Regions from separate parts of the Bradyrhizobium sp. AUGA SZCCT0105 genome, predicted to be linked through region 3. Evidence: predicted binding sites of a transcription regulator. Region 3 holds the regulator's gene; each other region holds the start of a gene.
The links. Region 3 encodes PhoB, which activates phosphate uptake and scavenging genes when phosphate is short. Its sites were predicted from a motif close to TGTCATNNANCTGTCAT; they were not measured.
Positions count from the first base shown of each region.

Region 1: the regulator PhoB is predicted to act here: its motif matches at 2,317-2,333, upstream of JQ573_RS02280 (RNA degradosome polyphosphate kinase).
Region 2: the regulator PhoB is predicted to act here: its motif matches at 3,312-3,328, upstream of JQ573_RS10360 (Orn/Lys/Arg decarboxylase N-terminal domain-containing protein).
Region 4: the regulator PhoB is predicted to act here: its motif matches at 1,534-1,550, upstream of JQ573_RS01940 (DUF47 domain-containing protein).

Region 1 is NZ_JAFCMK010000001.1:497,353-502,773, reverse strand. It holds gene purM (phosphoribosylformylglycinamidine cyclo-ligase) at 1-807, opposite strand, end outside; gene JQ573_RS02290 (CDP-alcohol phosphatidyltransferase family protein) at 968-1,510, shown strand; gene JQ573_RS02285 (DnaA/Hda family protein) at 1,599-2,276, shown strand; gene JQ573_RS02280 (RNA degradosome polyphosphate kinase) at 2,403-4,607, shown strand; gene ppx (exopolyphosphatase) at 4,620-5,421, shown strand, end outside.
Region 2 is NZ_JAFCMK010000002.1:282,360-287,780, reverse strand. It holds gene JQ573_RS10365 (GNAT family N-acetyltransferase) at 332-892, opposite strand; gene JQ573_RS10360 (Orn/Lys/Arg decarboxylase N-terminal domain-containing protein) at 911-3,268, opposite strand; gene JQ573_RS10355 (acyl-CoA dehydrogenase family protein) at 3,416-4,585, shown strand; gene JQ573_RS10350 (cupin domain-containing protein) at 4,625-5,047, opposite strand; gene JQ573_RS10345 (tetratricopeptide repeat protein) at 5,195-5,421, opposite strand, start outside.
Region 3 is NZ_JAFCMK010000008.1:323,687-329,107, forward strand. It holds gene JQ573_RS32550 (aspartate aminotransferase family protein) at 1-580, opposite strand, end outside; gene JQ573_RS32555 (GcrA family cell cycle regulator) at 1,077-1,589, shown strand; gene phoB (phosphate regulon transcriptional regulator PhoB) at 1,907-2,617, opposite strand; gene phoU (phosphate signaling complex protein PhoU) at 2,748-3,464, opposite strand; gene pstB (phosphate ABC transporter ATP-binding protein PstB) at 3,562-4,380, opposite strand; gene pstA (phosphate ABC transporter permease PstA) at 4,377-5,222, opposite strand; gene pstC (phosphate ABC transporter permease subunit PstC) at 5,227-5,421, opposite strand, start outside.
Region 4 is NZ_JAFCMK010000001.1:429,041-434,461, forward strand. It holds gene JQ573_RS01930 (branched-chain amino acid ABC transporter permease) at 1-475, shown strand, start outside; gene JQ573_RS01935 (branched-chain amino acid ABC transporter permease) at 477-1,445, shown strand; gene JQ573_RS01940 (DUF47 domain-containing protein) at 1,590-2,234, shown strand; gene JQ573_RS01945 (inorganic phosphate transporter) at 2,249-3,253, shown strand; gene sugE (quaternary ammonium compound efflux SMR transporter SugE) at 3,254-3,568, opposite strand; gene JQ573_RS01955 (peptide chain release factor 3) at 3,725-5,344, shown strand.

The DNA.
Region 1 (5,421 bases), on a different contig from region 3:
ATGCTTTGGCAGTACGCGCGGAATGTTGTCGGTGAATCCGCCGCCGGTGATGTGGGCGAGCCCCTTCACCGCGCCGGTCTCGCGGATCGCGCGCAGGCAGGACTTCACATAGAGCCTGGTCGGCGTCAGCAGCGCCGCGCCGAGCGTCATGACCGGTGCGAACGGCGCCGGCGCATCATAGCCAACGCCGGATTGCTCGACGATCTTGCGCACCAGCGAATAGCCGTTGGAGTGCACGCCGGAGGACGCCAGGCCGATCACGGCGTCGCCCGCCGCGATATCCCCCGTCGGCAGCAGGGTGCCGCGCTCGGCCGCGCCGACCGCAAAGCCGCCGAGGTCGTAGTCGCCGTCCTTGTAGAGGCCGGGCATCTCGGCGGTCTCGCCGCCGATCAGCGCGCAGCCGGATTCGCGGCAGCCCTCGGCAATCCCCGCGACGATCTGCGCGGTGGCCTCCGGGTGGAGCTTGCCGCAGGCGAAATAGTCGAGGAAGAACAGCGGTTCCGCGCCCTGCACGACAAGGTCGTTGACCGACATCGCGACCAGGTCGATGCCGATGCCGTTGTGGATGCCAGTCTCGATCGCGATCTTCAGCTTGGTGCCGACGCCATCGGTCGCGGCCACCAGGACCGGATCCTTGAAGCCGGCGGCCTTGAGGTCGAACAGCCCGCCGAATCCGCCGATCTCGGCGTCCGCGCCGGGCCGTGCGGTGGCCCGCACCATCGGCTTGATCAGATCGACCAGACGATTGCCGGCGTCGATATCGACACCCGAATCCGCGTAAGTGAGCCCGTTTTTGCGCTCGGTCATGCCCAATTCCAGATGATAAGGGGCTGGTTACGAGGAATTCCGCCCCCGCGCAATGGCTCGCGGCGATGCGGCCGCGATACTATGTAGATAACACCCGGCCGCCGCGCAAAAGAGCCGGATATCGAGTAAAATCAGGCTTCTAGCCGGGAAGCGATTCAAGTTGAGCATACCGAATATCATCACCCTCGGCCGCATCATCCTGGTGCCGGTGATCGTCTGGGCCATCGTCTCGAGCCAGATGGAGATCGCGTTTGCGATCTTCGTGATCGCCGGCGTCTCGGATGCGGTCGACGGTTTCCTCGCCAAGCGCTTCAACATGGCGAGCGAGCTCGGCGCCCTGCTCGATCCGCTCGCCGACAAGGCGCTGCTGGTGTCGATCTATGTCGCGCTCGGAATCTGGGGCGCGGTGCCGCGCTGGATCGTGATTCTCGTGGTGTCGCGCGACATCATGATCGTCTCCGCCGTGATTGTGTCATGGTTGTTCGACAAGCCGGTCGAGATGAAGCCGTTGATGGTGTCGAAGCTGAACACCGTGGCACAGGTCGCGTTCGCGGCTCTGGTGCTGGCCTCGCTCGGCTTCGGCTTTCAGCCGCACCCCTACGACCTGATCCTGATGGGCCTGGTCACGATCTTTACTTTGGGTTCGGTGTCCCTCTATCTCGTGGAGTGGGTGCGGCACATGAGCACGATCGAGGCTCGGTAGCGCACGATCCCGAAAAGTGGAAACCGGTTTTCCAGCGACAAACGCGAAGCGTTGGCGCATGCTAAAATGAAGTGGTTTGGAGACTTGCGTGGCCGGTAGCGTTCAACCTCGTCAATTGGCCTTGGCCCTGCCGCACGAGGAGAAACTGACCCGCGACGATTTCCTCGAGGGGCCCGCCAATGAGGCGGCGCTGGCGCTGATCGACGGCTGGCCCGACTGGCCGAACCGAATCATGCTGCTGGTGGGGCCCGAAGGCTCCGGCAAGAGCCACCTCGCCGCGATCTGGGCCGAGATCGCCGGCGCGCGCTCGACCGCGGCGCATGCGCTGACTGCCGACACGGTGCCGACGGCGCTTGCGACCGGCGCACTGGTGGTCGAGGACCTGAGGCCGTCGGATTTCGACGAGCGCGCGATGTTCCATCTGATGAATCTCGCCCGCCAGGACGATGCCTTCGTGCTGGTCACGGCGCGGGTGCCGCCATCGGCGTTCGAGATCGAGCTGCGCGATCTGCGCTCGCGGCTTCGCGCGGTGCCGACGGTGACGCTGCTGCCACCCGACGACCAGCTGTTCCGCGGCTTGATCGTGAAGTTCTGCGCCGACCGCCAGATGAGCGTGGACGAACCGCTCGTCAGCTACCTGACCAACCGGATCGAGCGGTCCTATACCGCGGTCCGCCAGGCGGTCGAGCTGCTCGACACCGAGGCGCTGCGGTTGGGCCGGCCGGTGACCCGGGCGCTGGCGGCGGAGCTGTTGCGTGATGCCTGACCGACCCGCGGCTTGACGTTGCAGGCCAACGGAACATCAATGTCATCGAAACGTCATCGCAATATCACATGTTCTGTGCGGCCCTCGACCGCTCCGGCCCCCTGCCCCGAATTGGACCAGCACTTGATGGACTCGGCACAAGCACCTGAAATCAAAGAGAAAGAGGCGGAGCTTCCGTCCGTCCCCGCGGTCGCGACCAGCCCCGAGAGATTCATCAACCGAGAGCTGTCCTGGCTGCACTTCAACCGCCGGGTGCTCGAGGAAGCGGTCAATCTCGGCCATCCCCTGCTGGAGCGGGTCCGCTTCCTGTCGATTTCGGCGAATAACCTCGACGAGTTCTTCATGGTCCGCGTCGCCGGCATCAAGGCCCAAGTCCGCGAGGGCATTGCCGAGCGCAGCCCGGACGGCCTGCTGCCGGCCGAGCAGCTCGTGATGATCAACAAGACCGTGTCGCAGCTCGCCTCCGATCAGCAGGCGATCTGGAGCGACCTGCGCGAGCTCCTGTCCAAGGTCGGCATCCAGCTGGTCGACGGGCGCGACGTCACCAAATCGGAACGCACCTGGATCGAGGATCACTTCCTCCACAACATCTTCCCGCTGCTGACCCCGCTCGCGATCGACCCGGCACATCCGTTCCCGTTCATCCCGAACCTTGGCTTCACGGTCGCGCTGCAATTGTCGCGGATCGCCGACGGCAAGGCGATGAACGCGCTGATCCGCATGCCCGGCAAGATCGACCGTTTCATCCGCATTCCCTCGACCAAGGAAGGCGCGCCGGCCCGCCTGATCACGCTCGAGCAGGCCACCGGCCTGTTCATCGGCCGCCTGTTCCCCGGCTACACCGTCAAGGGTCAGGGCGCATTCCGCATCATCAGGGACTCCGAACTCGAAATCGAGGAAGAGGCCGAAGACCTCGTCCGCCTGTTCGAGACCGCACTCAAGCGCCGCCGGCGCGGATCGGTGATCCGGCTCGAGATCGAGGCCACGATGCCCGAAGAACTGCGCGTCTTCGTGCAGCACGCATTGTCGGCCGCGGACGATGAAGTGATCCTGGTCGACGGCGTGCTCGCGATGAACGAACTGTCGCAGCTCACGCGCCTCAATCGCCCCGACCTCGAATTCCCGCCCTACGTGCCGCGCCACCCCGAACGCGTGCGCGACCATGGCGGCGATATCTTCGCCGCGATCCGCCAGAAGGATCTCGTGGTCCATCACCCCTACGAATCCTTCGACGTCGTCGTGCAGTTCCTGCAGCAGGCGGCGCGCGATCCCGACGTGGTCGCGATCAAGCAGACGCTCTATCGCACCTCGAACAACTCGCCGATCGTGCGCGCGCTGGCGGATGCCGCCGAAGCCGGCAAGTCGGTGACCGCGCTGATCGAATTGAAGGCGCGCTTCGACGAGGAGGCCAATATCCGCTGGGCACGCGACCTCGAACGCGCCGGCGTGCAGGTCGTCTACGGCTTCATCGAGCTGAAGACCCACGCCAAGCTGTCGATGGTGGTGCGCCGCGAGGGCGGCAATCTCACGACCTATGTGCACACCGGCACCGGCAACTACCATCCGGTCACCGCCCGCATCTACACCGACGTCTCCTACTTCACGTCGGACCCGATCATCGGCCGCGACGTCGCGCGGGTGTTCAACTACATCACCGGCTATGCCGAGCCGAGCGACATCGAGAAGATGGCGGTGTCGCCGCTGACATTGCGCAAGCGGATCATCGAGCACATCCACGGCGAGATCGCTCACGTCAAGCATGGCCGGCCCGGCGCGATCTGGATGAAGATGAACGCGCTCGTCGACCCTGATATCATCGACGCGCTGTATGAGGCCTCGCAGGCCGGCGTCTCGATCGAGCTCGTGGTGCGCGGCATCTGCTGCCTGCGGCCCGGACTGCCCGGATTGTCGGAGAACATCCGCGTCAAATCGGTGATCGGCCGGTTCCTGGAACACGGCCGAATCTATTGCTTCGGCATGGGCCAGGGCCTGCCGAGCGCAAAAGCTGCTGTGTATATCTCGTCCGCCGACATGATGCCGCGGAACCTCGACCGCCGCGTCGAAGTGCTCTGTCCGCTGCAAAATCCCACGGTGCATCAGCAGGTTCTCGAACAGATCATGGTGGCGAACCTGAAGGACACCGAGCAGAGCTGGCAATTGTTGCCGGATGGGTCCTCAACGCGTATGAAGGCCGCGAAAGGCGAAGAGCCGTTCAATCTACATGACTATTTCATGACAAATCCGAGTCTGTCCGGCCGTGGTAAGTCTCTCAAGGAATCTTCACCGCGCCGTCTCACGCGTCGCAACGAGCGTCAGCAGCCATCGTCTTAAGGGGGTCTTACGGTGAAGCGGCCGCGGAAGCGCGCTTCCAGCGTCGCTGTGATCGATATCGGCTCGAACTCGGTTCGTCTCGTGGTTTACGAGGCGATGGCGCGCAGCCTCATCACCATCTTCAACGAGAAGGCGCTGTGCGGGCTCGGGCGCGAGGTGCAGAGCACCGGCCTGCTCGCAACCGATGCCGTCAACAAGGCGCTCACCGCACTGCGCCGCTTTCGCGCGCTGTGCCGGATCCAGCAGGTCGGCCGCGTCTACGCGATCGCGACCGCGGCCTGCCGCGACGCCAAGAACGGTCCAGACTTCATCGCCAAGGCCGAGCGCATCTGCGGCGCCACGATCGAGATTCTGACCGGACCGCGTGAAGCGAAGCTGTCTGCGCTCGGCGTCGTATCGGGCGTGCACAATCCAAACGGCATCGTCGGCGATCTCGGCGGCGGCTCGCTCGAACTGATCGACGTCAGGGGCAACCGCGTGCGCAGCGGCGTGACGCTGCCGCTCGGCAGCCTTGCGCTGCAGGACCTCTCGAACAAATCGCTCAAGCGAGCCGAACGCATCGTCAAGAACGAGCTGCTCGGGGTCGCTCAGCTCAAGACCGGCCGCGGCCGTACCTTCTACGCGGTCGGCGGCACCTGGCGCGCGCTGGCGCGCATCCACATCATCCAGAGCGGCTACCCGCTCAAGGTGATGCACGGCTATTCCATCCCGGCGGCGGACGCCCTCGACTTCGCGCAGCGGCTGCGGCGGCTGGCGGCCACCAACATGCTGGCCAATATCGAATCCGTCGCAGATGCGCGGCGGCCGCTATTGG
Region 2 (5,421 bases), on a different contig from region 3:
ATCGCATCCTCATCTGTCATCGCCCGGCCTGTGCGCAATTGCGCACATGGACCGGGCGATCCAGTACGCCGCGGCTTCTCGGCTCAAGCACAGCCGTCTCTGGAATACTGGATCACCCGCATGCGCGGGTGATGACACCGCGTGTGTGAGGCCTTGAATCGAGAACCATCCTCATCGTCGTCCTGGCGAAAGCCAGGACCCATTACCCCAAATGTCAATTGTTGTGCGACGCTGGGGCCGCTGTCCCGTTCATCACCGAATGCGGTGGTTATGGGTCCTGGCTTTCGCCAGGACGACGAATGGCAGGGAGCCGCGCAGCCCCCATCACCCATCACCGCCGCGACAGCGGCGCGGGTGGCGGCGGGGCGGTCGAGCCGGCGGCGAGCGAGCGCTGCACCATCACGGTGTCGGACCAGCGGCCGTAGCGATAGGCGACACCGGGCAGATGGCCGACGCGGGCAAAGCCGAAGCGGTCGTGCAGCGCCAGCGACGCGGCGTTGTCGCTGTCGATGTAGCCGATCATCTGGCGGAAGCCGGCCGCAGCACAAGCGTCGACCAGTTCCTGCAACAGCCGGCCGCCGACGCCCTTGCCGGTGAAGCCGTGGTGAATATAGATCGAATGCTTCACCGTGTAGCGATAGGCCGGACGCTTGCGGAACTGGACCACATAGGCATAGCCGACCACTTCGCCCTCGCACAGCGCGACCAGATGCGGCAGGCGGGTGTTGCGCAGATTCTTGCGGCGGTCGCGCAGGTCGTCGGGCTCCGGCGTGCCGCTGTCGTCGACGCTCTCCTCGATGCCGTGGCGGATGTGATAGCGGTAGATCGATAGCATCGCATCGACGTCGCCGTCGCGCGAGGGTCGGACGGTGATCTTGTGATCATTCTCCATTGTGTTGCGTCCGCTGGCCTATTCGGACACGACATAGGTGTAGAAGCGGACGCGGCCCGCGTCGTCGATCTCCTTGTAGATGCCCTGGACCTCGACCTCGAAGCCCGGGAACGCATTGAAGCTCGCCTCGAACATCCGCAAGTAGTCGATCATCGGCTTGCTGCGTTCCGACAGTCGCTCGCCGGGCACGATGGTGGCGATGCCGGGCGGGTAGACCACGAACGGCGTCGCGGCGATGCGGCCGAAGATCTGGTCGATCGGCAGATAGTCGACGTCGTTGCGGATCAGATATTGCGCCGCCTGGCGCGGCGACATCGCGATCTCCGGGAGATGCTCGGGCAGGAATTGCTTGGCCTGCAGCGTGCTGACGCCGCCGTCGCGGAAGAAGCGGTGCATGTCGCCGCAGAGGTCGCGCAGCCGCACTCCGGTGTAGCGTTGCGGGCGGCGGCGGAAGAATTCGGGGATGACGTCCTCGACCAGCGCGTTGTCGTCGTGCAGCTTCTTGAAGGCGACGAGCCCGGACACCAGCGTGCCGGCCTTGCTGGCCTCGACGCCCGGCGTCAGCAGGAAGAGCAGGGAGTTGAGGTCGTTCTTCTCGGCGACGATCTGGTTCTCGCGCAGATATTGCGCGACGACCGGGGCGGGGATGCCGTGATCGGCATAGGCGCCGGTGGCGTGGTCGAACCCCGGCGTCAGCAAGGTGAGCTTGTTCGGGTCGGTCATGGCAAATCCCGCGGTCAGCTCCGGGAAGCCGTGCCAGGTTTCGCCCGGGCTGAGCTGCCAGTAGGACGGATTGGTCGCGAGCTGATCGGTCGAGATCGTCTCCCAGGCGACATTGTGCACGCCGTTCTCGCGCGCGACGTCGGGGATCATCACGCGGTCCGGCACGAACGGCTCGAAGAACCAGCGCCGCTCGGCGCGCGTCTCCTTCTCCTCGAACTCGCGCTTCACCGCGCGGATCTTCTTGCGCAGCTCGATGCCGAGCCGGATCGTGTCGTCCCAAAGCACTTCGCCGGAGCGGCCTTTCATCATCTGCGCGCCGACGTCGAGCGAAGCGAAGATCGGATAGAACGGCGAGGTCGAGGCGTGCTGCATGAAGCTTTCGTTGAAGCGGCGGTGCTCGACCCGGCGCTTCTGGCCCTTGATGTGGCGGTCGCGGATGTGGATCTGCGAGGCCTGCGAGAAGCTCGCGAGCTGCTTGTGGGTCGATTGGGTGGCGATGATGCCAGGCGCCTCGGGGCCGAGATTGGCGAGCCCCATCGCGAAGCGGCCGGAATAGATCGGGTGGAACTTCATGAAGCCGGCCCAGGCCTCGTCGAACAGGATGTAGTCGCAGAGATGGCCGATCCGCTTGAGGATCATCTCGGCGGAGTGGATGGTGCCGTCATAGGTGCACTGCTCGACCACGGCGACGCGGAACGGACGCTCCTTCTTCCAGGCGTTCTCGTCCTTGACCAGCGGGTGCTTGCGGATCTGGTCGCGCAGCGCGCCCTCGTCGAGCAGGTCCCAGCGCATCGGGCCGATCAGGCCCCAGGCGTTGCGCACCGTCGGCACATAGACCGGGATGCCGCCGCCGATCAGGAGCGCGCCGTGATGCGCGGCCTTGTGGTTGTTGCGGTCGAACAGCACGAGATCGCCATCGGTGACCAGCGAGCCGAGCGCGACCTTGTTGGATGTCGAGGTGCCGTTGAGCACGAAATAGGTCTTCTCGGCGCCGAAGATCTTGGCGGCTTCCTTTTGCGCCCGCAGCGCCGGCCCCTCATGGGTGAGAAGGTCGCCGAGATCGAGCACGGAATTGTCGAGGTCGTCGCGGAACACCGCCTCGCCGAGATGTTCGACGAACACCCGGCCGATCGGGCTGCGGCTGTAGAACACGCCGCCATTGTGGCCCGGGCAGGTCCAGAGCTGGTTGCCTTCCTCGGCATAGTCGACCAGCGCCCCGAAGAACGGGGTCTTCAGGTTCTCGGCATATTGCTTCAGCCTGGAGATCAGGTTCTTGGCGATGAAGGGCGGGGTTTCCTCGGACAGGAACACGTAGCCGTCGATGAAATCGAGCACCTCGACCGGCAGGTCCTCGAACCGCTTGCGGCGGATCAGCAGGAGGATCGGGAAGTCGAGGCCGCGCCGGCGCATCAGATTGATCAGCGCCGCGGTCTTGCCCTCGAGACCCTTCTTGCCCCAGTCGACCACCATGCAGCCGATCGCCGCATCGGTCTGCACCGCGATCTCGGCATCTTCCAGTTTGCGGGCGCGGACCACCTCGAAGCCGGAGCGCTCGATTTCGGCGATGATCTGGTTGAAGCGGATGCCTTCGAGGTCGTCGGCCTCGAAAACCGGCGCCGCGAACAGGAAGTTGAAGCGTTTGAAATAGTCCATGCATGTCCCCGAAACTGGTCCGCTGAACCTGTCTGCACAATTCATGACAAAGAGATGACGGTCCCTCTGCGACGCCAAGCCCGATGGTCAAATTCGCGTCCACGCGCTGAATTCCCGATATTGCCAGCTCTCGGAAAGGAAGGCGTCATGCCCCAGCCTGCCAAAGATCCTGCCAGATCCAGCGTTGCAGACCATTTGACCGCGCTCGAGCGGCTTGCCCCGCTGATTGCCGAGCAACGGGCGGATTTCGATCGGGAGCGCCGGCTTCCCGACGCCGTGGTCCGCGCCCTGGCCGAGGCCGGAATGTTTCGGCTGTATCTGCCGAAAGCGCTGGGCGGGCCGGAATTCTCGCCGCTCGACTTCATGACGATCGTCGAGGCGGCCGCCGCGCTCGACGGCTCGGTCGGCTGGCTGGTCGGTAATGGCGGCGGCATGAGCCGGGCCGGCGGCTATCTGCCGGAGGAGGTGGTGCGGGGCTGGTTCGCCGATCCGCTGGCGTTCATCGCGAGCGCCACCGGGGCGATCGGGACGGCGGTCGAGGTCGAGGGCGGCTATCGCGTCAGCGGACGCTGGCCGTTCGGCAGCGGCGCGCCCCACGCGACCAGGTTCATGGGGCTGGCGAGCGTCAAGGGGCCCGACGGCAAGGACAGCCCGCCGATCTGCTGCTACGTCGATCGCGCCGACGTCCGCCTCCACGACACCTGGTTCGTGTCCGGACTGCGCGCCACCGGAAGCTGCGACTTCGAGATGCAGGACTGTTTCGTGCCTGACAGCCACACCCATCCGCTGGTCGACTTCAAGCCGACCCAGCCGGGTATCCCGTACCGGCTGCCGGGGCTCGCGGCGTTTTCCTGGACGGTCTCGGTCGTGCCGCTCGGGATCGCGCGCGGCGCGCTCGACGCCTTCATCGCGCTCGCGGGCAAGAAGCCCCGGCTCGGTGGCGTCGGCCAGCTGCGCGACGGTGAACTGGTCCAGTCGATGGTCGGCCGAGCCGAAACGGCGCTGCGCTCCGCGCGGGCGCTGCTGGTCGAGGACATGACGGAGCTGATGGCGGCGAGCGAGGCCGGAGGCGAGCGGCTGATTGAAGCGCGGCTGCTGCACCGGATCGCCTGCGCCAATGCCGGCGAAACCGCCGCGCGTGTCGTCGAGATGATCGCGGCGGCCGCCGGCACGGCCGCGATCTTCGAGACCGGTACGCTGGAACGTTCGATCCGCGACGTCCAGGCCGCGATCAAGCATGTCGCGATGACCCCGATCAGCTACGGGCTGGTTGGCCGCGTAAAACTCGGCCTGCCGCTCGGCACGACGCGGTTTTAAGCAGGGCCGCCGGCGGTGCAGGCTTCTTGCGTCGAGCGGTCAGGAAGCGACCGGCACCAGGCCGTAGCGCAGCATCGTCTCTTTCATCCTGGCTGGATCGGGCGCACCCCCCGCCATCAGGGCCGCCATGTCCTTGAAATATTGCGGTCCGAGCGCGCCGGGGCTGAGGAGGCAGAGGCAGGTCGCCGGACCGTTCGAGCGGTTGGTGAAGCCGTGCACGACACCGCGCTTGATGAACACCGACTCGCCGGGCCCGATGTGGATCTCCTTGCCGTCGACCCGCCAGGTCGAGACGCCCGAAAGCCCGTAGATCGTCTCGTCCCAGCTCTCGTGATAGTGCGGAATCGGCATCCGGGCATTCGGTTGCAGCGTCATCTCGAACAGATCGACGCTGCCGCCGGTGGTCTCCTTGCTCTGCAGGAATTTGAGCTGCAACGTACCGAAGTCAATCAGATCGGGCATGACGGACTCGCAAATGGTTCGGGTGCCCACGATAGCGGACGGCGCCGAAGGAAGCCAACGGCGCGTGCAGCCCGGACGCGCGATGCGATGTCCGGGCCGGATCTAGTGATCCCGCATTCCGCTCATGTCGGCTCCGCGCCGGTGCGCTCAGTAGACGAGGTTCGTACCCGGCGGCTTCTCCAGTGCGGCTGCCAGCGTGCGATACTCCTCGCAGTCGGTGCCGCAGATCTCGCCGATCCGCTGCAGATGATACTGCGCCTGGTCGCGGTTGCCTTGTTCGATCTGCCACAGACCGTAGTAGTTCCACGTCAGCACGTGGTTGGGATCGGCCTTCAGCGCGCGCTCGTACCAGACCTGCGACTGCTTGTAGTCGC
Region 3 (5,421 bases):
AGCGCACGCCGCCCTCGCCCTGCACCGGCTCGATCAGGATGCCGGCCGTGTGCGGGCCGATCGCCTTCTTCACCGCCTCGATGTCGCCGTGCGGCACCTGGTCGAAGCCGTCCATCGGCGGGCCGAAGCCCTCGAGATATTTCGCCGAGCCGGTCGCGGCCAGCGTGCCCAGCGTGCGGCCATGGAAGGCGCCTTCGAAGGTGATGATGCGGTAGCGTTCGGGATGGCCCTTGGAGAAGTGGTGGTGGCGGACCAGCTTGATCACGCCCTCCATCGCTTCCGCGCCGGAATTGCAGAAGAACACGAAGTCGGCAAAGCTCTGCTCGCACAGCCGCGCCGCAAGCACCTCGCCGTCCGGGCTCTTGAACAGGTTCGACATGTGCCAGAGCTTGGTCGCCTGCTCCTGCAGCGCCTTGACCAGATGCGGATGCGCATGCCCGAGCGCGTTCACCGCGACACCGGAGGTGAAATCGAGATAGCGGTCGCCATTGGTTGCGATCAGCCAGGCGCCCTCGCCGCGCTCGAAGCCGAGATCGACCCGGGCGAAGACGGGGAGCAGATGCGACGAGGCGTTGGTCATGGCGTTCACTGCCGGTTTGAAGCCGTCAATCGCCGCGCGCCTTGACGCCTACGCAGCAACCGCCAGCTTCGGAAAACAAAACGGCCGCCTTTGCGGGCGGCACGTGCGGGTCATTCTATGCGGCGGCCGGTCAGTGTCAATCGCCAGGAGCCGGCCTTTGCCGGCCTTCCTGCAATGCGAAACCGGCGCAATCCGGAGCATTCCGGTGCGGTGGAAAAGCCTCATAGCAATGCTTAACTTTGTGGGAACATGTGGACGCACGGCCGCGGACTCTTGCGCCAGAGTCACGCCATATTGTAGCGTTTGGCCTGTCGGGTACGACATCTCGTGCGGCAGTACTGGACCCTCTAAGTAGCCTTCGTGTCTCGCGTAAACGTTCGGGCGCAACACCGTGCCCGGCGAGGGCTAAGGGATTCTGGCCGCAGGGATATTTGTCCAGATTGGCTCGCAGCGCCGCTCCGATGAGTGGCCGGCGCCATGCGAAAGGAAGAATGTGATGACTGTATTGACCTGGTCCGACGATCGCGTCGAGCAGCTGAAGAAGCTCTGGGAATCCGGCCTCTCGGCCAGCCAGATCGCGGCGGAACTTGGCAATGTGACGCGAAACGCCGTGATCGGCAAAGTACATCGGCTCGGCCTCTCCGGCCGCGCCAAGGCCCCCTCCACGGCCGCGCCGCGGCAGCGCAAGGCCCGCCCCGCCCAGCACATGATGCGGGTGGCGCGCCCGGTCTCGCGCGGCAACACTGCGCTTGCGCACGCCTTCGAGGTCGAGATGGAGCCCGATCCGATCTCCTTCGACAACGTGGTGCCGATGAGCCAGCGGCTGTCGCTGCTCGAGCTCAACGAGGCCACCTGCCATTGGCCGGTCGGCGATCCCTCGAGCCCGGAATTCTTCTTCTGCGGCGGCAAGGCGCTCGCCGGTCTGCCCTATTGCGCGCATCACTCGCGCGTCGCCTATCAGCCCGCCGCCGATCGCCGCCGGCCGTCGGCGAAGCCACAGATCAAGTAAGCACTCGGGAAACTGCCTGGACTGTAAAAACAAATCCCCGCGAAAGCGGGGATTTTTTTGTGGCTCGTAGCCCGGATGGAGCGAAGCGTAATCCGGCGCGGTGTTTGAAGCGGAGAATGAAGTTCTGGATTTCGCTTCGCTCCATCCGGGCTACGTCACATCACCGGCGTCGTCCCGGCGAACGCCGGGACCCATAACCACGAATGGGCGTTGTTAGAAAGTCGTCTGGCCGCTTGCCGATTGCGCCGGCCGCGGCTTATGGGTCCCGGCGTTCGCCGGGACGACGCCGTGTTGTGGTTTACGATTGTCGGCCAGCCTTACGGCTGCGGTTCGGCCTTCGCGAAGCGGTCGTCGAGCGCGTAGCCGGCGCCGCGCACGGTGCGGATCGGATCCTGCTCGCGGCCCGGATTGAGCAGCTTGCGCAGGCGGCCGATATGCACGTCGACGGTACGCTCATCGATATAGATGTCGCGGCCCCAGACGCTGTCGAGCAGCTGCTCGCGGCTGAACACGCGGCCGGGATGCTCGAGGAAGAATTCGAGCAGCCGATACTCGGTCGGACCGAGATCGATCGGACGTCCCGAGCGCGCCACGCGGCGCTTTTCGCGGTCGAGCTCGATGTCGCCATAGGTCAGCACGGTCGCAAGCCGCTCCGGGCTCGCACGGCGCAGCAGGCCCTTCACCCGTGCCAGCAGTTCCGGCACCGAGAACGGCTTGACGATGTAGTCGTCGGCGCCGGTGGCAAGCCCGCGCACGCGCTCGCTCTCCTCGCCGCGCGCGGTCAGCATGATGATCGGAAGCTGCTTGGTCTCGGGCCGCGCCCGCAGGCGGCGGCACAGCTCGATGCCGGACAGGCCCGGCAGCATCCAGTCCAGTACCACGAGGTCGGGAACGCGCTCCTTCAGGCGGGTGTCGGCATCGTCGCCGCGCCCCACCGTCTCGACATCGTAGCCTTCCGCATCGAGGTTGTAGCGCAACAGTGTCGTCAGCGCTTCCTCGTCTTCGACTACCAGAATGCGTGCGCTCATCGGCTTAAGTTCTCTCTCTGTGATGATCCGTTGCCCAGACGCAAACCGAAACGCTTGCTTTCCTGAGCATAATCCCCGCGGAAACGACTTGTCGTGAAGACAATCCGGCTCCGCGCCTGCGGATCATGTCCTAGGTACCGGGCACCGTGGTGGCAAAGTTGGTCATGTCGCCCTTCGGGCGCTTGTCGGTGATCTGCTGGCCCTCGATCATGTAGAACACGGTTTCGGCGATGTTGGTGGCGTGATCGCCGATCCGCTCGATGTTCTTGGCGCAGAACATCAGATGGATGCAGAACGAGATGTTGCGCGGATCCTCCATCATGTAGGTCAGCAACTCGCGGAACAGCGAGGTGCAGATCGCATCGACCTCCTCGTCGCCCTTCCAGACGTTCATCGCCGCCGGCAGGTCGTGCGCGGCATAGGCGTCGAGCACCGACTTGACCTGCGACAGCACGAGGTCGGTCATGTGCTCCAGGCCGCGGATCAGCTTCAGCGGCTGGAAATCGCTTTCCAGCGCCGCGACGCGCTTGCCCATGTTCTTGGCGAGGTCGCCGATCCGCTCGAGGTCGGTGGCCACGCGCATCGCGCTGACGATTTCGCGCAGGTCGATCGCCATCGGCTGGCGGCGGGCGATCGTCAGCACCGCGCGCTCTTCGATCACGCGCTGCAGATTGTCGATCTCGATGTCCGCGGCGACCACGCGCTTGCCGAGCGCGACGTCGCGACGGATCAGCGCGTCGACCGACTCGGTGATCATCCGCTCGACGAGGCCGCCCATCTCGGCGACCAGGCGGGTCAACTCCTGCAGGTCGCTGTCGAATGCCTTGGCGGTATGTTCAGAAGCCATCGCTTGTCTCCCTCATGATCCCGGGGATCATGATTTGGTGTCCTCAGTTTCGCATGATCCGGTCGGAAAACCGGTACCCAATTTTGCGGACCATGCGCTAGCCGAACCGGCCGGTGATGTAGTCCTGGGTGCGTCGATCGCTCGGCGAGGTGAAGATCTTGTTGGTGTCGTCGAACTCGATCAGCTCACCGAGATACATGAAGGCGGTCTTGTCGGAGACGCGCGCCGCCTGCTGCATGTTGTGGGTGACGATTGCGATCGTGTAGTCTTCGGAGAGCTCCTGGATCAGTTCCTCGACCTTGGCGGTCGAGATCGGATCGAGCGCCGAGCACGGCTCGTCGAACAGGATCACCTCGGGACGCACCGCCACGGTGCGCGCGATGCACAGGCGCTGCTGCTGGCCGCCGGAGAGCGACAGGCCGGAAGCGTTCAGCTTGTCCTTGACCTCATTCCACAGCGCGCCGCCGCGCAGCGCCTTCTCGACCCGGTCGTCCATCTCGGACTTCGAGATCTTTTCGTAGAGGCGGATGCCGAAGGCGATGTTCTCGTAGATCGTCATCGGGAACGGCGTCGGCTTCTGGAACACCATGCCGACCCGCGCGCGGAGCAGATTGAGGTCGAGCTTGGGATCGAGAATGTTGGTCTGGTCCAGCATCAGCTGGCCGACCGCGCGCTGGCCCGGATAGAGATCGTACATCCGGTTGAAGATGCGCAGCAGGGTCGACTTGCCGCAGCCCGACGGGCCGATGAACGCCGTGACGCGGTTGGTGCCGAGCGTCAGGTTGATGTTCTTCAGCGCGTGGTGCTCGCCGTAATAGAAGTTGAGGTTGCGCACCGTGACTTTCGGCGGCGCTTCCGGCAGCGGCACCTGGGGAACGTGGCTCGCGACAGTCGTTGAGACGGAAAGCTCGGTCATTTTGCGGCCCTTTCGGCACCAAGGATACGCGCGCCGATATTCAGCGCGAGCACAGTGAAGGTGATGAGCAGCGCACCGCTCCACGCCAGCTCTTTCCAGTAGGCGTAGGGGCTCTGCACGAAGTTGTTGATGGTCACCGGCAGGTTGGCCATGGTCTTGGTCAGATCCAGGCTGAAGAACTGGTTCGACAGCGCGGTGAACAGCAGCGGCGCGGTTTCACCGGCGACACGGGCGGTCGCCAGCAGCACGCCGGTGATCAAGCCGCTACGCGCAGCACGATAAGCGATCCGCTTGATCACCAGCGAACGCGGCAGGCCGAGCGCGGAGGCCGCCTCGCGCAGCGGATTGGGCACCAGCAGCAGCATGTCCTCGGTGGTGCGCAGCACGACCGGGATCACGATCACGGCGAGCGCGAGACTGCCTGCGATCGCCGAGAAGCCGCGCATCGGCACCACCACTGCGCCATAGATGAACAGGCCGATGATGATCGAAGGCGCGCTGAGCAGGATGTCGTTGATGAAGCGGATCACCGAGGTGAGCTTGTCGTGCTTGCCGTACTCGGCGAGGTAGGTGCCGGCGAACAGGCCGAGCGGCGCGCCGATGCCGACGCCGATCACCGTCATGATGACCGAGCCGACGATGGCGTTGAGCAGGCCGCCTTCGGTCGAGCCCGGCGGCGGCGTGTTCTGGGTGAACAGCTGCACGCTGAGGCCGGCAAGGCCGTTATAGACCAGCGTGAACAGGATCAGCGCCAGCCACGTGACGCCGAACAGCGCCGCGCCGACACAGAGTGCGCGAATGACGATGTCGCTGCGGCGGCGGGATTTGTAGATCGGGTTCATGGCGCTATTTCCCCGCTTTCGTTTCAAGCCGCATCAGCATCAGCCGCGCGCCGGCGAGCACGAAGAAGGTCAGCACGAACAGCAGGAGGCCGAGCAGGATCAGCCCGGACTGGTGCAGGCCGTCGCTCTCGGCGAATTCGGAGGCGATCGCCGCCGAGATCGTGGTGCCCGGCGCGAAGATCGACGACGAGATGCGGAA
Region 4 (5,421 bases), on a different contig from region 3:
CGTCAATCTCGGCTTCATGTTCCTGCCGATCTATCGCGGCTGGGTCGTGATCTTCTCGCTGGTGGTGTGCCTTGCCACCTGGTTCCTGATCGAGAAGACGCAGCTCGGCGCCTATCTGCGCGCCGCCACCGAGAACCCGACGCTGGTGCGGGCCTTCGGCATCAACGTGCCGCGCATGATCACGCTGACCTACGGGCTCGGCGTCGGTCTCGCCGCGCTCGCCGGCGTGCTGTCGGCGCCGATCAACCAGGTCCGCCCGCTGATGGGCGCCGATCTCATCATCGTGGTGTTCGCGGTGGTCGTGATCGGCGGCATGGGCTCGATCATGGGCTCGATCATCACCGGCTTCGCGCTCGGCGTGATCGAGGGACTGACCAAGTATTTTTATCCCGAGGCCTCCAACACCGTGGTGTTTGTCCTGATGGTGGTGGTGTTGCTGGTGAAGCCAACGGGACTGACGGGACGGGCGGCCTGATATGTCAGCATTGACCGACGATACACTTCCGGTGACGCCGCGCGCGATGCGCGACGAGATGATCGTATTCGCCGTGATGGCGGTGCTGCTGGCAGTGGTGCCGTTCACGGGGATCTATCCCTTCTTCGTGATGCAGGCGTTGTGCTTTGCGCTGCTCGCCTGCGCCTTCAACCTTTTGATCGGCTATGGCGGCCTGCTGTCGTTCGGCCACGCCATGTTCCTCGGCACCGCCGGCTACGTCTCGGCGCATGCGCTGAAGGTGTGGGGGCTGCCGCCGGAGCTCGGCATCGTGGCCGGCACCGCCGCGGCGGCCTTGCTCGGCCTCGTCACCGGCTTCATCTCGATCCGCCGCCAGGGCATCTACTTCTCGATGATCACGCTGGCGCTGTCGCAGCTGCTCTATTTCATCTATCTGCAGGCGCCGTTCACCCATGGTGAAGACGGCATCCAGGGCATTCCGCAGGGGCACCTGTTCGGGATCTTCGACCTGTCGAAGCCGACGGTGCTCTACTACGTCGTGCTGGCCGGATTCCTTGCCGGCTTCCTTTTGATCTACCGCACCATCAACTCGCCGTTCGGTGAGGTGCTGAAGTCGATCCGCGAGAACGAGCCGCGCGCGATCTCGCTTGGCTACAAGACCGACCAGTACAAGATGCTGGCCTACATCCTGTCGGGCACGCTGGCCGGCTTCGCCGGCTCGCTGAAGGTGTTCGTGGCGCAGAACGCCTCGCTCACCGACGTGCACTGGTCGATGTCCGGCGAAATCGTGCTGATGACGCTGGTCGGCGGTCTCGGCACCATCTTCGGACCGGTGGTCGGCGCATTCGTGATCATCGCGATGCAGCAATATCTCGCCGGGTTCGGCCAGTGGGTGACGGTGATCCAGGGCGTGATCTTCGTGGCCTGCGTGCTGCTGTTCCGGCGCGGCCTGGTCGGCGAGCTGGCCCACCTGCTGCGGCGATCGCTGTAGGGCAGGGCACGCGATTTGCTGCCGACTTAGCGGTGGACGACCGCCCGTTCGGGCGGTCGATCCGGGTATTTTCCCCGCCAGATGCTCTATGACAGTTCTGTGACAGTCGCTAAAAGGGCTGTCCCGGAATGATGGAATTGAGACATGCTGCGCTGGTTTCGCGCCTTTCTGCCCAAGGAAGAGCGATTTTTCGACCTGTTCGCCCGCCACGCCCAGACCTCCGTGCAGTGCTCGCTGGCGCTGCAGGACATGCTGAGGGGCGGCGAGGAGACTCCCGTCTTCTGCCAGCGCGTCAATCAGTTCGAGAACGACGCCGATAGCGTCACCCGCGAGGTGCTGACCGCGGTTCGCCGCACCTTCATCACCCCGTTCGACCGCGGCGACATCAAGAACTTGATCACCGCGATGGACGACGCGGTCGACCAGATGCAGGCGACCGCCAAGGCCGTGATGCTGTTCGAGGTGCGCGAGTTCGAGCCGCCGATGCGCGAGATCGGCACCTTGATCGTCGAATGCGCCAATCTGGTCGTCCGCGCGCTGCCTCTGTTGCAGGCGATCGGCCAGAACGTCTCGATGCTGACCCAGATCACCGAGGAGCTGACCAAGCTCGAGGGGCGGGTCGACGATCTCCATGATATCGGGCTCAAGGAATTGTTCCTGAAGCACCGCGACGCCAACACGATGGACTTCATCGTCGGCGCGGAGATCTACGATCATCTCGAGAAGGTGGCCGACCGCTTCGACGACGTCGCCAACGAGATCAACTCCATCGTCATCGAGCAAGTGTAAGTCGGGGACATCACGTGGACGCCACGCTGGGTCTTCCGGTTCTGACCATCCTGATCGCGGTCGCGCTGCTGTTCGACTTCCTGAACGGCCTGCACGATGCCGCGAACTCGATCGCGACCATCGTCTCGACCCGCGTACTGCGGCCGCAATATGCGGTGTTCTGGGCGGCGTTCTTCAACTTCGTCGCCTTCGCGGTGTTCGGTCTGCACGTCGCCAACACCATCGGCACCGGGATCATCGACCCGTCCGTGGTGGACGCGACCGTGATCTTCGCGGCGCTGGTCGGCGCGATCGTCTGGAACGTGATCACCTGGGCGCTGGGCATTCCCTCGTCGAGCTCGCATGCGCTGATCGGCGGCCTGGTCGGCGCCGGCATGGCGAAGGCGGGCATCTCGGCGGCGGTGTGGAGCGGGCTCACCAAGACCTTGCTTGCCATCGTCCTGTCGCCGCTGGTCGGCTTCCTGCTGGCGCTGGTGCTGGTTGCGATCGTGTCCTGGCTCTCGGTGCGCTCGACGCCGTTCGCGGTCGATCGTGCCTTCCGCATCCTGCAATTCGCCTCGGCGTCGCTCTATTCGCTCGGCCATGGCGGTAACGACGCACAGAAGACCATGGGCATCATTGGCGTGCTGCTCTACTCGCAAGGCCATCTCGGCGACACCTTCGAGATTCCGTTCTGGGTCGTACTGGCCTGCCAGAGCGCGATGGCGCTGGGCACCCTGATGGGCGGCTGGCGGATCGTGCGCACCATGGGGCTGCGGATCACCAAGCTGACGCCGATGCAGGGCTTTTGCGCCGAGACCGGCGGCGCGGCCACGCTGTTCATCGCGACCTATCTCGGGGTTCCGGTATCGACCACCCACACCATCACCGGCGCCATCGTCGGGGTCGGCGCGGCACGGCGGCTGTCCGCCGTGCGCTGGAACGTGGCGAGCTCGATCGTCTATGCCTGGGTGATCACGATCCCGGCCTCGGCTGCGGTTGCAGCCGCGACCTATTGGGCGGTGCAGATATTGAAGTGATCAGCCGACCAGCTTCAGCCCGACGATGCCGGACACGATCAGCCCGATGCTGGCAAGCCGCATCGCGGTCGCGGGTTCGCCGAGCAGGATGATGCCGAGCGCCGCGGTGCCGACCGCGCCGATCCCGGTCCAGACCGCATAGGCGGTTCCAATCGGCAGCGTCTTGAGCGCGATGCCGAGCAGGATCACGCTGCCGGCCATCGCCGCGAGCGTCAGCACCGACGGCACCAGCCGCGAAAAACCCTCGGTGTATTTCAGCCCAATTGCCCAGCCGATCTCGAGCAGGCCTGCGGTGAACAGAATGGCCCAAGCCATAACGAACCCTCCGGATAAGGCAGGGTCGTCCCCGCGGATGGTATGGTGAGGTGAAGGTCGTCCTTCCGGTGCCTATATGTGGGTGGCGCGGCCAGTCCGCATTGCGACAAAACGCCCTTGATTGCGCCCGTTTTCCCTGCCAAACGCTGCCCCGCCATGTCTGATACCGCTGTTCCAACCGAATCGCCGTCCCGCTCGCCGCTTTCACAGGAAGTGGCGCGACGGCGCACCTTTGCGATCATCTCGCACCCGGACGCCGGCAAGACCACGCTGACGGAAAAGCTGCTGCTGTTCGGCGGCGCCATCAACCTCGCGGGCCAGGTCAAGGCCAAGGGCGAGCGGCGCAACACGCGCTCGGACTGGATGAAGATCGAGCGCGAGCGCGGTATCTCGGTCGTCACCTCGGTGATGACCTTCGAGTTCAACGACCTCGTGTTCAACCTGCTGGACACGCCGGGCCACGAGGACTTTTCGGAAGACACCTACCGCACGCTGACCGCGGTCGACTCCGCGGTCATGGTGATCGACGCCGCCAAGGGCATCGAGGCGCGCACCCGAAAGCTGTTCGAGGTGTGCCGGTTGCGCGACATCCCGATCATCACCTTCATCAACAAGATGGACCGCGAGAGCCGCGACACGTTCGAGCTCTTGGACGAGATCGAGAAGACGCTGGCGCTCGACACCACGCCGATGACCTGGCCGGTCGGCCGCGGCCGCGACTTCCTCGGCACCTATGATGTCGTCAATGGCGGCGTACGGCTGCTCGAGGGTGGCGGCGCCAAGACCGGCGCCACCGAGCAGATCGACATCGCCGATCTCGGCAAGCGCAATCCCAATCTCGACGTCGCCGAGGTCAGGGATGAGCTCGCGCTGGCGTCCGAGGCCTGCAAGCCGTTCGAGCTCGCGGCCTTCCGCGAAGGCCATCTGACGCCGGTCTATTTCGGCAGCGCGCTGCGCAATTTCGGCGTCGGCGACTTGCTCGAGGGCCTCGGCAAGTTCGCGCCGGCACCGCGCGCACAGGATTCCGATCTGCGCAAGGTCGAGGCCGCGGAGCCGCGCATGAGCGCGTTCGTGTTCAAGATCCAGGCCAACATGGATCCGAACCACCGCGACCGCATCGCCTTCGCGCGGCTGTGCTCCGGAAAACTCAGCCGCGGCATGAAGGCCAAGCTGGTACGCACCGGCAAGAACATGAGCCTGTCGAGCCCGCAATTCTTCTTCGCCCAGGACCGCTCGGTGGCGGACGAGGCGTTCGCCGGCGACGTCGTCGGCATTCCGAACCACGGCACCCTGCGGATCGGCGACACCCTGACCGAGGGCGAGGATCTGACCTTCGTCGGCGTGCCGAGCTTCGCACCGGAAATCGTCCGCCGCGTTCGGCTGACGGATGCGATGAAGGCGAAGAAGCTGAAGGAGGCCTTGCAGCAGATGTCGGAGGAGGGCGTCGTGCAGGTGTTCCGCCCGCGCGACGGCGCGCCGGCGCTGGTCGGCGTGGTCGGCCCGCTGCAGCTCGACGTGCTGAAGGCGCGGCTCGATGCCGAATATTCGCTGCCGGTCGAGTTCGAGATCTCCGAGTTCTCGCTGGCGCGCTGGATCTCGTCCGACGACCGCAAGAAGTTAGAGGCCTTCGTCGCCGCCAACAATTCGGGCATCGCCGACGACGTCGACGGCGATCCGGTGTTCATGGCCAAGAACGAGTTCTATCTCGGCTACACCCGCGAGCGCGCGGAGGGTATCACCTTCTCCAACGTCAAGGACGTGAAGAAGAAGGCGTAGCGCCGCATCCTCACTGTCGTCCCCCGGCTTGACCGGGGGACCCAGTACGCCGCGGCGTCTCGATTGATGACTGGTGT